One region of the Azospirillum palustre genome, then DNA from elsewhere that is predicted to be linked to it. Evidence: riboswitches for the same ligand, from Rfam matches in the RefSeq annotation. Region 1 holds a riboswitch; each other region holds the start of a gene.
What was found. A riboswitch is a leader RNA that binds a small molecule or an ion and turns the genes downstream of it on or off. The one in region 1 is predicted to bind thiamine pyrophosphate.
Positions count from the first base shown of each region.

Region 1 (4,490 bases):
GCGCGCTTCACGCCAACCCTTGAGTATGGCTGCGCCTACCAGACCTGCGGTTGCGGCATTGGGACGCGGGTGCATTTGCCCATAATGTGGGCAGCCTCCGCCATTGCCGTTCCGAACCGATTTCATGACCGACGCCGAAACCGCCGACCTGTTGCCCGCCGAGGCCGATTCGGTTCCCTATGCCGTCGGCTGCTTCCTGGGCGCGATCCTGCTGTTCGCGGCGATGGACACGCTCATCAAGTTCCTGACCGCCGATTACCCGGTGCCGCAGCTGATGTTCGTGCGCTCGCTGGTCGCCTTCCTGCTGGTGGGCGGCTACACCCTGGCCTGCGGCGGCGGGATTGCGGCGATGCGGACGCGGCGGCCCTTGGGGCATGTCTGGCGCGCCTTCGCCGGGCTGATCTCCATGGGATGCTTCTTCTATGCGTTCCGCGAGCTGCCGCTGGCCGACGTCTATGTGCTGAGCTTCGCCGGTCCGCTGTTCATCACCGCGCTGTCGGCGCCGCTGCTGGGCGAGCCGGTCGGTTGGCGCCGCTGGGCCGCCGTGGTGGTCGGGTTCGGCGGCGTGGTGGTGATGGCGCAGCCGTCGGCCGGGGCGCCGCTGGTGCCGGTGCTGGTCGGGCTGTGCGCCGCCCTGTTCTATGCGCTGGCCGCACTGGCAGTGCGCGGCCTGTCGCGGACGGAAACCAGTGCCTCCATCGTGCTCTACCTGCTGCTGACGACGACATTGGTCAGCGGGGCGCTGGCGCTGCCGGTCTGGACGGCGCCGACCGCCGTCGCGCTGGGGTTGATGGCGCTGGTCGGGGCCATCGGCGCCGGGGCGCAGGTGCTGCTGACCCAAGCCTTCCGCCGCGCGCCGCCGGCGGTGGTGGCGCCCTTCGAATATACCGGCATGGTCTGGGCCAGCCTGTTCGGCTGGCTGGTGTTCGGCGACCTGCCGACGGTGCCGGTCCTGGCCGGCGCGATGGTGATCATCGGCAGCGGGCTCTACATCCTGCATCGTGAAACCATGGTGGCGCGCCGCCGGTTGGGTTCTTGACAGGACGGGGCCGGCGGCGACACTCTCGCCGCCTGTTCACGGCTGGGGTGCCCGTGCGGATGCCGGTTCGGCAACCGCATGGGCTGAGACAACACCCATCGAACCTGATCCGGGTCATGCCGGCGAAGGGAGCCGACCGGAACCCGACGGACCCGCTGAAAGCTGCTGCAAAGCGCCCCGTCCCCTCCGCGTCGCCCCAACCGCCGGCGCGTGTCGAGGAGTTTTCGGTCATGCGGCGCACGCTTTCCCTTCTGATCGGCCTGCTGGCCGCATCCTCCTGCCTGTCGTCCGTCTGTCTGTCGTCCGCCGCCCGTGCCGACGACACGCTGTCCTTCCCGGTTCTGGTGCCGCTGACCGGCTTCCTGTCGCTGGAAGGCACCAGCCAGCGCAACGGCGCCGTCCTGGCGCTGAAGCAGACGCCGGCCGGCGTCGCCATCGCCTCGGAGGTCGTCGACACCGGCACCTCGCCCGAGGCGGCGGTGACGGCGCTGGAGCGCGCGGCCGGCCGCGGCACGGTGGGCGCGGTCGCCGCCAGCATGCTCGGCACCCAGATGCTGGCGATGCTGCCGCTGGCGGGCGAGCTGAAGCTGCCGCTGGTCACCGTGTCGGGCACCGCCTCGATCACCGAGCAGGGCAATCCCTGGGTCTTCCGCTTCTTCCCCGGCGACGCCGTGACCAAGGCCGCCCATGCCCGCTATGTGGTGGAAGAGCTGGGCAAGCGGCAGCCGGCCGTCATCTACCAGACCACCGCCTACGGCCAGAGCGGCAAGGCGCATCTGGACGCCGCCTTCAAGGCGCTGGGCGTCACGCCCGTCTTCGAGGAGGGGGTGGACCCGGCGGCCAAGGATCTGCTGCCGGTGCTGACCAAGGCGCTCGCCACCAAGCCGGACGTGCTGGTCCTGCACCTGCATTCCGGCCCGACCGCGCTGCTGCTGCGGCAGGCGGCGTCCAGCGGCGTGACCCTGCCCATCGTCGCCGGCTCCGCCATGCATCAGCCGAGCACCGCCGCCCTGCTGGAACCGGCGGAGCTGAAGGGCGTCTGTGCCGAGACCGCGGCCTCGCCGATCTCGGGCGGCACGCCGGAGGTCAAGGCCTTCACCGACGCCTACCGCGCCGCCTTCGGCAAGGAGCCGGACGCCTTCGCGCTCGGCCAGTATGACGGCATGACCATGGTGCTGGAGGCGGTGAAGGCCGGCGCCCGGTCGCCGGACGCCATCCGCAAGGCGCTGTCCGCCGAGACGTTCCGGGGCCTCGCCATGACTTACAAGTCCGACGGCAAGGGCAACATGGCCCATTCCGCCGTCATCGTCTGCTATGATGGGGCCAGCCGCGTGCCGGTGCTGGTGAAGCGGTACGACGACCCGACGCTTGCGGCGAAGTGAGCGGATGGCGGCGCTTCAACTGCTGGTCAACGGGGTGGCGCTGGGGGCGGCCTATGCCTTGGTGGCGCTGGGCTTCGTGCTGGTGCTGAACGCCACCTCGGCGGTGAATTTCGCCCAGGGCGATCTCGTGATGGCCGGCGGGCTGCTGGCGGTTGCGCTGGCGCCGCTGATCCCGCTGCCGGGCATCGTCCTGCTGCCGGTGGTTCTGGCGCTGATGGCGGCGCTGGGGCTGCTGCTGGCACTGGCGGCCTATCTGCCGCTGCGACGCCGACCGCCGGTCTCGGTCTTCATCAGCACCATCGCGGTCGGCATCATCCTGCAGAACGGGGCCGCCATCCTGTTCGGGCCGGAGCCGCGCGCCGCGCCGCCGCTGTTCGGCGACGACACGCTGCACATCGCCGGGCTGGCGGTGCCCGAGCAGTCGCTTGCCATCGTCGCGGTGGCCGGGCTGCTGATCGGCGCGCAGCAATGGGTGTTCGCCCGCACGCAGCTCGGCCGCCGGCTGCGCGCCACGGCGCAGGATCCGGAGATGGCGCGGGCCTGCGGCGTGCCGGTCACCGCGATGATCCTGGTTACCTTCGCCATCGGGGCGGCCTGCGCCGGGGCGGCTGGGCTGCTGCTGGCCAACCGCTATTTCGTCACGCCGACCTCGGGCGGCGACCTGATTCTGAAGGCTTACATCGCGGTGACGGTGGGGGGCTGGGGCTCCGTGCCGGGGGCGGTGGTGGGTGCCCTGCTGATCGCGCTGTTCGAGGTGGGAGTGTCGTCGGTGCTCTCATATCCGGTGGCGCTGGGCGCGCTGTATTTGACCTTGCTGGCGATTCTGGTGCTGCGTCCGCAAGGGCTGTTCGGCGAAGCGGTGCGGCGCCGTGGGTGAACGGCACTCTCCGGCGGAGACTGTCGCGCTGATCGCCGGCGCGCTTGCCCTGCTGGCCTATGCGCTGGCCTTCGCGTCCCCCTACGGCCTGCGCGTCCTGACCGTCGCCGGGGTCTATGCGCTGGCGACCTTCGGTTTCCAGATCGTCTTCGGGCTTGGCGGTGCGCTGTCGCTGGCGCAGGGCGCCTTCTTCGGTGTCGGCGCCTATGTGACGGGTATCCTCGGCAGCCGCTACGGGCTCGGTTTCGAAGCGACCTTCCCGCTGTCGATGCTGGTGCCGCTGCTGCTGGCCCTGCCGGTCGGCCTGGCGGTGCTGCGGCTGGAATCGCATTACTTTGCCCTGGCGACGCTCGGCATCGCCCAGGTCCTCCATCTGCTGGCGGTCAACCTGCCGGAGCTGACCGGCGGCTCCAACGGGCTGGCCGGAGTGCCGGCGGCGGTGCTGTTCGGCTGGGCGGTGCCGCGCGGGCTGCCGATGGCCGGGCTGGTCTGGGGGCTGGTCGCTCTCGGCGGCCTGATCGGCTGGCGGCTGGCGCGGGGACGGCTCGGCCGATCGCTGGCGATGCTGCGCGACGATCCGCTGGCGGCGGCAACGCTGGGGCTCGACGTCGGGCGGCTGCGGCTGGTCGGCTTCGGCATCAGCGCGCTCTTCGCCGGGGCCGCCGGGGCGCTGGCCGTCCATACCCAGCGCGTCGTCTCCCCGGAGGTGCTGGAGTTTCCGGTCATGGTCTCCATCCTCACCATCGCCATCGTCGGCGGGCGGGGGCGGATGGCCGGGGCGGTGCTGGGCGCCGTGCTTCTGTTGCATCTGCCGGAATGGTTCCGCTTCTTGGAGCGCGGCTATCTGGTCGTCTATGGCGTCGCCCTGCTGGCGACCGTGGTGCTGGCGCCCGACGGGCTGACCGGCCTGCTGGACCGCATCGCGGCCCGCCTGTTCGGCCGCAGGCCGCGGGCTTCGGTCGAGGCGAAGGAGCCGCCGCGTCCGCAAAACTCGCCGGACGGGCTGGCGGTTGACGATCTGCGCAAGTCCTTCGGCGGTGTGCGGGCGGTGGACGGCGTGTCGCTGGAACTGCGGCCGGGAAGCATCACCGGACTGATCGGCCCGAACGGCTCCGGCAAATCCACGGTGATCAACCTGCTGTCGGGGCTGGAGCGGCCGGACGCCGGGCGGGTGCGGCTGGGCGGACGCGAG
Region 1 covers NZ_PDKW01000041.1:557,849-562,338, forward strand. Annotated here, with positions in the region: gene CRT60_RS16225 (DMT family transporter) at 125-1,039, shown strand; TPP riboswitch at 1,073-1,187, shown strand; gene CRT60_RS16230 (ABC transporter substrate-binding protein) at 1,270-2,421, shown strand; gene CRT60_RS16235 (branched-chain amino acid ABC transporter permease) at 2,426-3,298, shown strand; gene CRT60_RS16240 (branched-chain amino acid ABC transporter ATP-binding protein/permease) at 3,291-4,490, shown strand, end outside.

Region 2 (4,490 bases), on a different contig from region 1:
TAGCTGGCGGTCTCCTGCACGCCGCCGGTCAGCGTCACCAGCGCGTCGAGATAGCTGTGCATCCGCTCGATCACGCTGTTGCGGATGCGGCTCAGCAGCTCCAGCCGGTTGTAGCGGGTGGCGATGAAATAGCTCTGGAACCGGGCGTAATGCACCGGGAAGCGGTCGACCATGTCGTCGGAGAAGGCGGCGCCGGGCGGCACCTCGAAGAACATCAGCGCCGACAGGGTCTGGTTGATGTTGATGCCCAGCAGCTCGCCGAAGGTGGAGAAGCCGGCGGCGGCCAGCCCGTCGAAGGCATGGACCCGCGACAGCTGGTCGGGATTGTTCAGCCGGCGCAGGATGCAGTCGTTCAGGATGGCGCCGACCGGTTGCGGCTTGTTGCGCAGATAGGCCGAGAGGTCGTCCTCCGTCTGGCGGACGAAATCGGTCGCCTCGACAAGGCACAGCGAATCGCCGGGATTGACGTCGCAGTAGAAGGCGACCTCCCCCTTTTCGAAATCGAAGCCGGAGATGGAGCGGACGAACAGCTCTCCCTCCATCTCGATGGCGAAGGTGTTCTTCGCCAGCTTGCCCGGCAGGTCCTGCGGCTTGCAGCGCAGGGATTTGGCGAGCGCGTCGATGAAGCCGACGACCTCGAAGCCGTCGCGGTCGATCACGCTGCGCACGATGCGGCGCATCGGGTCGGCGTCGACCACGGCGAAGCGGGTCTGGGTCGGCCGGAAATTCTGCGACTTGAAGATGCCGTAGCGGATGCCGGGCGCCATCTTCAGGAAGATCGTCACCGCCGCGTTCTCCAGCACGCGCTGGCCGTCGAACAGATGGGTGTTGCGGAAGTCGAGCTTGCCGCCGGCCGAGCCGCCGATGAACAGGCAGGGGAAATGGCCGGAGCGGTAGACCGCCTCCATGAACCAGCTTTCGCTGGCCGACAGCCCGTCGATGAAGGTCAGCGCCACCGTGTCGTGGCTGTCGACCGGGAAGGGGACGCGGATGCGGTCGAGCTCGCCGCGGATCGCCTCCACCCGGGCCGGCACGTCGCGGGTCGGGCGGCCGCCGCGCAGGTCGTCGCAATGCAGCGGGACCGACTGGATGCTGACCCCGGCGAGCAGGCGCGGGCTGAAGGATTGCAGCACCACGCTGTCCCAGCGGTCGCCGGCCTTGCGGTAGAGCGGCTGGCCCTCGGCCGCGCACAGCTCGCCCGCGGTGGAGACCAGCACCAGCTGGGTCGCCGCCGGCAGGGCGGAGCGGACCGCCCGCGCGGTGGCGGCGAAATCGACATGCGGCGACACGAAACCGACGACCAGCGCCGGTGCCCCGTCGGCGAAAGTCAGACCCTCCAGCGCCGCGGCGCCGATCTGCCCTGCCGGCAGGCACAGGCTGCGGATCGGCTGTTCCGCCGGTCCGGCGGCATGCGCTGCCGGTTCGGACCTGCCGGCAGGAGCGCCGACCGGGCTGCCGGGGACGGGGGAGGTCGGGGAGTCCGAGCGGAAGAAAGACAGCATGCTGGCGAATCCTCGGTCGTCTTTGTCGTTCATCCCGCGCACCGGCTGCGCCCGTTTTCCGCTGTGAGTGCCCGGGTATGGCTCATTTTGCCGACACTTTAGCTGCCGATCGGTAGCGCTTCCTGTCGGGGGGACTCCGTATCCGGCTGCGGCCTGTCGCCGCATCCATCGGCAGGTTGGGGCCGGGCGGCGGTCGATTCCGCTTGTGGGGCCAGCGGAACATTGGCATAAGGCAATCCATAGGCCTGGGGTGCCGTGCGGTGGTCGCGCGGCTGAGAACACACCCATCGAACCTGTCTGGGTAATTCCAGCGAAGGGAGCCGCCGCATGATCCATGCGCCAGAACCGCATCCATATTCCGTTTCCGCGCCGGGACTCCGCCCGTCCGCCACCCGTCCTTCCGTTGCCATCGTCGGCGCCGGCTGCATCGGCCTCGCCATCGCCTGGAGGCTGGCGTCGGCCGGCTGCCGCGTCGACGTTTTCGAGCGGGGGGAGGCCGGGCGCGGCGCCACCTATGCCGCCGGCGGCATGCTGGCCGCCTGTGTCGAAACCGAGCCGGGCGAGGAGGGGCTGCTGCCGCTGACCCGCGCGTCGCAGGCCCTGTGGCCGGACTTCGCCCGCGATCTCGAAGCGGCGAGCGGCATCGCCGTCGATCTGCGCCGCGAAGGCACCATGGTCATCGCGCTGACCGCCGACGATGCCGCGAAGGTCCGCTTCCTGCACGGGTTCCAGCGCGATCTGGGATTGCCGGTGGAGTGGCTGGGCGGGGCCGAGGTGCGGCGGCGCGAACCCTTCCTGCAACCGGGTGTCGCCGGTGCCCTGTTTTGTGCCGGCGACCATCAGGTCGACAACCGCAAGGTCGCAGCCGCCCTGCGCCGCGCCGCCGAACTCGCTGGCGCCCATCTGCATGAGCGGTGCGGCGAGGTTGCGCTGGCGGTGGAGGGCGGGCGCGCCGTCGGTGTGCGGGTGGCCGAGACGCTGCACCGGGCCGACCAAGTGGTGCTGGCCGCCGGGGCGTGGTCGGCCGGGGTGCCTGGGCTGCCGCCCGCCGCCCGGCCGCCGGTGCGTCCGGTGAAGGGGCAGATGGTCTGCCTGCGCATGGATCCCCGTCTGCCGCTGCTGCGCCATGTGGTGTGGACGCCCGGCACCTACCTGATCCCGCGGCTGGACGGCCGGCTGCTGATCGGCGCCACGACGGAGGAGCGCGGCTTCGACGACCGTCTGACCGCCGGCGGCCAGTTCGCCCTGCTGGAGGGGGCGTGGCGGGCGCTGCCGGGCATTGCCGAACTGCCCATCGAGGAAGCCTGGGCGGGTTTCCGTCCCGGCAGCCGCGACGATGCGCCGATCCTGGGCGAGAGCGGCATTCCCGGACTGATCCACGCCACCGGCCACCACCGCAACGGCATCCTGCTGACCCCGGTGACCGCCGACGGCATCGCCCGTCTGGTGCTGACCGGCGAGACCGATCCGCTGCTGCGCCCCTTCGCCGCCGACCGCTTCGTTGCTGCGGGAGCCGCCGCATGACCGCCGTTTCACGTGAAGCCATCCGCGTCAACGGCTGCGAAGAGCCGCTGTCCGCCGCCTCCGTCGCCGAGTTCCTGGCCGGCCGCGGCATCGCCGAGGGTGCGAAGGGCGTCGCGGTCGCCCTGAACGGCGCCGTGGTCCCCCGCCGCCGCTGGCCGGAGACCGCGCTTAAGCCCGGCGACAGCCTGGAAATCGTCCGCCCCATCCAGGGCGGCTGACCCCCCGATCCTCCCTCTCCCGCCCCGGGAGAGGGAAGGGGCCCATGCGCAGCATGGGAAGGGTGAGGGGTGGGGCAAGGATCAGAATCCATGTTCGGATACCCCCTCACCCTCCCCACGCCTACGGCGCGGGTCCCCTCCCTCTCCCGGGGCGGGAGAGGGCCTTTGCAAAAGGCTCCCCCCATGTCCCAGACCGACACCCTCACCATCGCCGGGCGCAGCCTCGGCTCGCGGCTGTTCCTCGGCACCGCCGGCTATCCGAACCAGCAGGTGATGCTCGACGCGCTGGCGGCCAGCGGCAGCGAACTGGTCACGCTGGCGATCCGCCGCATCAGCCTGGACGGCTATTCGGAAAGCCTCGTCGACGTGCTGGCCCGCGCCACCGCCGGGCGGGCGGCCGGGCCGGTCGGGCTGTTGCCCAACACCGCCGGCTGCATGACCGCCAAGGAAGCGGTGCTGACCGCCCAGCTGTCGCGCGAGGCGCTGGACACCCCCTGGATCAAGCTGGAGGTCATCGGCGACCGCGAGCTGCTCTATCCCGACGTGGAGGAACTGCTGCGCGCGACCGAGGAGCTGGTGAATGACGGCTTCGTCGTGCTGCCCTATTGCAACGACGATCCGGTGACCTGCCGCAAGCTGGCCGACCTGGGGGCCGCTGCGGTGATGCCGCTGGGGGCCTTCATCGGGTCGGGCATGGGCATCCGCAACCCGCACGCCATCGAGACGATCTGCGCCCGCAGCCCGGTGCCGGTGGTGCTGGATGCCGGCATCGGCACCGCGTCCGACGCGGCGCTGGCGATGGAGCTCGGTTGCGCCGCCGTTCTGCTGAACACCGCGGTGTCGAAGGCGCGCGACCCGGTGCGGATGGCGGCGGCGATGCGCGATGCGGTCAATGCCGGCCGCGCCGCCCATCTGGCCGGCCGCATGCCGATGCGCGCCCATGCCGAACCGTCCAGCCCGCAGATGGGCCTGATCGGCGGCTGATACCGGCTAATTGCGGGGCAACCGGAGGGCGAGAGGGTGGGCAAGGTGACGCGCACTCCGTTCGGCCGCTTGATCCGGCGGGGCGGCTGACGCAGGCTGTGCCGCACCGCCTCCCTTGGCGCCCCTCTGCCGGAGACCCTTGCCTTGCCCGCCACCTTCGAACCCCGCACTCCCGACTGGAAGGCGCGCTGCTTCGCGTCCTTCGAACAGCAGCCGATCTGCAAGACGCTCGGCATCGAACTGGCGGCGATGGAGCCGGGCT
Region 2 covers NZ_PDKW01000043.1:2,259,169-2,263,658, reverse strand. Annotated here, with positions in the region: partial or broken gene CRT60_RS37850 (FIST signal transduction protein) at 264-1,502, opposite strand; TPP riboswitch at 1,739-1,838, shown strand; gene thiO (glycine oxidase ThiO) at 1,830-3,026, shown strand; gene thiS (sulfur carrier protein ThiS) at 3,023-3,244, shown strand; gene thiG (thiazole synthase) at 3,428-4,228, shown strand; gene CRT60_RS32970 (PaaI family thioesterase) at 4,373-4,490, shown strand, end outside.
Region 2: linked by a shared signal. The riboswitch ahead of thiO (glycine oxidase ThiO) and the one ahead of CRT60_RS16230 (ABC transporter substrate-binding protein) in region 1 are both predicted to bind thiamine pyrophosphate.

Region 3 (4,490 bases), on a different contig from region 1:
CTTGATCAGGCCGCGGGCCTTCAGGAACTCGGCGAAGCGGGTGTAGCGCTCGGCATCCAGGGCGGCCGGGCTGTGGGAGAAGCGCGGCAGCGTGTCGGCCCAGGCGCGGCGGTTCAGCTCGTCGTTCAGTTCGGGCCGGCCCTTGACGAAGGCGGCCTGCGACTCCTCCGGATGGTTCAGGATGTAGAGCGTCGCCCGCTCCACCGCCGCCAGGAAGCGCTTGAAGCGCGGATCGTTCGCCTTGTCCTTGCGGGCGACCAGAATCAGCTCGTCATAGGGCGGAACGCCCTCTTCCTCCGGATAGAAGGCGCGGCCGGGGCGCTTCTCGATCTCCATCTGGTTCAGTTCGAAATTGCGGAAGGCGCCGACCACCGCATCGACCTGGCCCGACAGCAGCGACGGCGAGAGGGAGAAGTTGACGTTCACCAGCTCGACGTCCTTCAGGCTCAGCCCCTGCTTCTCCAGCATGGCGCCCAGCAGCGCGTCCTCGAAGCCGGCGATGGAGTAGCCGACCTTGTGGCCCTTCAGATCCTTTAGCGTCTTCACCGGCCCGTCGCGCAGCACGACGACCGAGTTCAGCGGTGTGGACACCAGCGTGCCGATGCGGACCAGCGGCAGTTCCTCCGCCACCTGCAGGATCAGCTGCGGCTGGTAGGAGACGGCGATGTCGGTGCCGCCGGCGGCCACCAGCTTCGGCGGGTCGTTGGGGTCGGCCGGGGCGGTCAGCGTGACCTCAAGCCCGGCATCCTTGAAAAAGCCCTTCTCCTGCGCCACCACCAGCGGGGCGTGGTCCGGGTTGACGAACCAGTCCAGCATCACGGACAGCTTGTCCTGGGCCAGTGCTGGAAGCGAGGTCATCAGGCCGGCAGCGATCAGGCCGGCGGTGAAAAGATGCTTCATCGGGTGTCTCTCCCCCCTTCAAGGGTTGGCGTCTTCGGCAGGTTGGGTATCGGGTTGCCAGGGCAGGGCACGGCGGGCCAGCACATCGACGGCGGCGTACAGCGTCACCGCGAACATCCCCAGCACCAGCACGGCGGCGAACAGAAGGTCGATCTGCATGCGGGCATTGGCGTGCAGCATCAGGTAGCCGAGACCGGAGGACGACCCCACCCATTCGCCGATCACCGCCCCGATGGGCGCCACCGCGGCGGCCACCCGCACGCCGGACCAGAAGGCGGGCAGGGCGGCCGGCAGGCGGATGCTCCACAGGATCGCGGCGGGTGAGGCGCCCATGGTGCGGGCAAGGTCGAGCCAGCCGGGATCGGTGCGCCGCAGCCCGTCGAACAGCGCGGTCGTCACCGGGAAATAGATGACCAGCACCGCCATGGCGATCTTGGACGCCATGCCATAGCCGAGCCACAACACCAGCAGCGGCGCCAGCGCGAAGACCGGGATGGCCTGGCTGACCAGAAGCAGCGGCATCAGCCAGCGCCGCGCCGTGCGGAACCGCGCGAGCAGCAAAGCGCTGACGCCGCCCAGCGCCACGCCGGCCACCAGTCCGATCAGAATCTCAGCCAGCGTGGTCAGGCCATGGCTCAACAAGAGAGGGGCCTGCCGCTGCATGGCGTCCGCCACCGCCAGCGGACCGGGCAAAAGGTAGCGCGGCAGACCGGTGGTCCAGACCAGTGCCTGCCAGCCGGCGACCAGCACCAGCAGGGTGATCGCGCCGCGCAGCAGCGCCTTCATTCCGCCAGCCTCCGCAACAGTTCGGCCTGATGCGCCAGCAGTTCCGGATCGTCGACCCGGCGCGGCACCGGGCCGGAGGGCTCCAGCGCCGGCCCCATAATGGCCGGCCGGCCGGTCATCACATGCAGGCGGTCGCCGATGCGCAGCGCCTCCAGCGGGTCATGGGTGACCATCAGGACGGTGCGGCCGGCCAGCGTCTCCGCCGCCGTTTCCTGCAAGCGCAGCCGGGTGATGGCGTCGAGCGCCGAGAAGGGCTCGTCCATCAAGACTAGCGGCTTGTCCTCCATCAGGGTACGGGCCAGCGCCACGCGCTGCTTCTGCCCGCCGGACAGGGCGGCGGGACGGTCGCGCTCGCGCCCGGCCAAGCCGACACGGTCCAGCAGCGCACGGGCCTGCTCCACCCGCGCCGGATCGGGACGGCGGTGGCGCAGCCGGTCGCCGAGCAGCACATTGTCGAGAACGGTCAGCCAGGGCAGCAGCAGGTCCTGCTGCGCCATGTAGGCGATCCGGCCGGCCAGCGGCTGCCGGTCGCCGGTGACCACCTCGGTCGGCGGCTCCGGCTCGGCCAGACCGGCGAGGATACGCAGGAGCGTGGTCTTGCCGACGCCGCTCGGCCCCAGCAGGCAGGTGGTCCGCCCGGCCGGCAGCTCCAGAGTCAGGTCGGAGAACAGCAGCGTGCCGCCATAGGTCAGCCGTGCGCGGGAGATGGTCACCGAAAGCGGCGTCATCGCAGGCACGCGGGCATGCATCGTGGACTGGCGGAGATGGAGAGGGTGCGATCCCGCATCACTGATCCCTACGCCGGCATGAACCGGATCAGGTTCCAGGGGTCGTCCCGCAACAGGACCTCTCAGCCGCCCATCGGCTCCCCCCAGTGAAGGCGGCGACTATAGGCGCGGACGATCCGTGACCGCAAGCATTGCCGGATGCAGGTTCCGGCATGCGGAAGCGGGCGGCTTGACCGCACCGCCGCGGCGCCTAGTTTCTGACGGGCATCGAGGAGTGCCCGTCCTGACCACACCATTCCGCACACCGCTGTTCATCGGCGGGGAAATCTACCGCGGCTCCACCTATGGGCCGAAGCATCCGCTGGCGATTCCGCGCGTGTCGACCGCCATCGACCTCAGCCGTGCCATGGGCTGGCTGCCGGACAAGGTCTATCTCGACACCCATGTGGCGAGCGAACGCGAGCTGGCGCGCTTCCACACGTCCGATTACATCGCCGCGCTGAAGCGGGCGGAGGCCGAGCAGCGCGTCGACGAGGCGACCGCAACCCGCCACAATCTGGGAAAGCTGGAAAATCCCGTCTTCGCCGAGATGTACCGGCGGCCGGCCCACAGCAGCGGATCGGCGTTGCAGGCTGCCCGGATTCTCGGCGACCGGCCGGCCGGTCTTGTCTATGCGCCGGCCGCCGGGACGCATCATGCGCGGCGCGACCGGGCCAGCGGCTTCTGCTATTTCAACGCGCCGGTTCTCGGCATCCTGGAATTGCTGGACCATGGGCTGGAGCGGGTCCTCTATGTCGATCTCGACGCCCATCATGGCGACGGGGTGGAGGAGGCCTTTGCCGACGACGACCGGGTGCTGACCGTGTCGATCCACGAGGATGGGCGCTGGCCCTACACCGGCAAGGCGGAGGAGCGCGCCGGCGGCATGGCCCGCAACCTGCCGGTCCCGCCGGGCTTCAACGACAGCGAGATGGAGCATGTGATGGCGGCGGCGGTCCTGCCGCTGGCCCGTGCCTTCCGTCCGCAGGCGATGGTGATCCAGACCGGCGCCGATGCCTTGGCCGAGGATCCGTTGAGCCGTCTGGAGCTGTCCAACCGCGCGCTGTGGGATGCCGTGGCGGCGCTGCTTCCCCTGGCGCCGCGGGTGCTGGTGGTCGGAGGCGGCGGCTATAACCCCTGGTCGGTCGGGCGTTGCTGGGCCGGGATCTGGGCGGTGATAAACGGCATCGATCCCGCCGTGCGGCCGACGGCGGAGGCGGAGGCGGTGCTGCGTGCCCTGACCTGGAACCGCGCCGCCGGCCGCAACCCGCCGGACCATTGGTTCACCACGTTGGGCGACGAACGGCGGCCGGGGCCGGTTCGGGACGCTGTGAAGCGGGTGGCCGAGATGGCCATGTCCTGAAGGGTGGCGCTGTCCTGACCCGCGGTTGACCGACTCATTCCGACGAATTTCGAACCAACCTGTGACGATTCGTTGACGGGGTCGGATTGTTCGTTGATTCTCTTTTCCACTGCGCCGGTGCAGCTTCCGTGTCGGGCGATGCGGGCTTCGGCGGGATTTGCGGGTTGGATTTGCGGTAGGAGGACGGGCGGGCGGATGTCGAACACGACGCTGTTCCTGATCGCCATCGTCATCATCATGCTGGCTGCCGTCCCGGTCGCCATGATGCTGAAGGATTTCCTGCCGAACATCATGGAGAAGAGCAGCGGCCTGGATCAGGTCGAGAACCGCATCTACGTCCTGCATGCCGAGGCGCAGGAGCTTCAAAACCGGGTCAACCATCTGGTCCAGCGCCGGAACAGCCAGTCTTCCGACCGCAACCGGTTGGAAAGCGATATCCGCAAGGCGGAAAAGCAGGTCCGGGACCTGTCGGACCAGCCGCCGATGTTCGTGCATGAGGTCGGCGACCCGCAGGCCGGGCTGATGAAATTCGTCGCGACGGTGACGCAGGAGAAGGCGTCTGCCGCTGCCCGCGCTGCCGGTGAGCGGGCGCAGGTCAACCCCATCTGGCGCTGCACGAACGTGGCCGAGGTCTGGGCGTCCAGCTTCGACGAGGCCAAGCAGATGTGCGATGT
Region 3 covers NZ_PDKW01000043.1:1,344,439-1,348,928, reverse strand. Annotated here, with positions in the region: gene CRT60_RS28665 (ABC transporter substrate-binding protein) at 1-900, opposite strand, end outside; gene CRT60_RS28660 (ABC transporter permease) at 919-1,686, opposite strand; gene CRT60_RS28655 (ABC transporter ATP-binding protein) at 1,683-2,414, opposite strand; TPP riboswitch at 2,462-2,568, opposite strand; gene CRT60_RS28650 (acetoin utilization protein AcuC) at 2,689-3,816, shown strand; gene CRT60_RS28645 (hypothetical protein) at 4,012-4,490, shown strand, end outside.
Region 3: linked by a shared signal. The riboswitch ahead of CRT60_RS28655 (ABC transporter ATP-binding protein) and the one ahead of CRT60_RS16230 (ABC transporter substrate-binding protein) in region 1 are both predicted to bind thiamine pyrophosphate.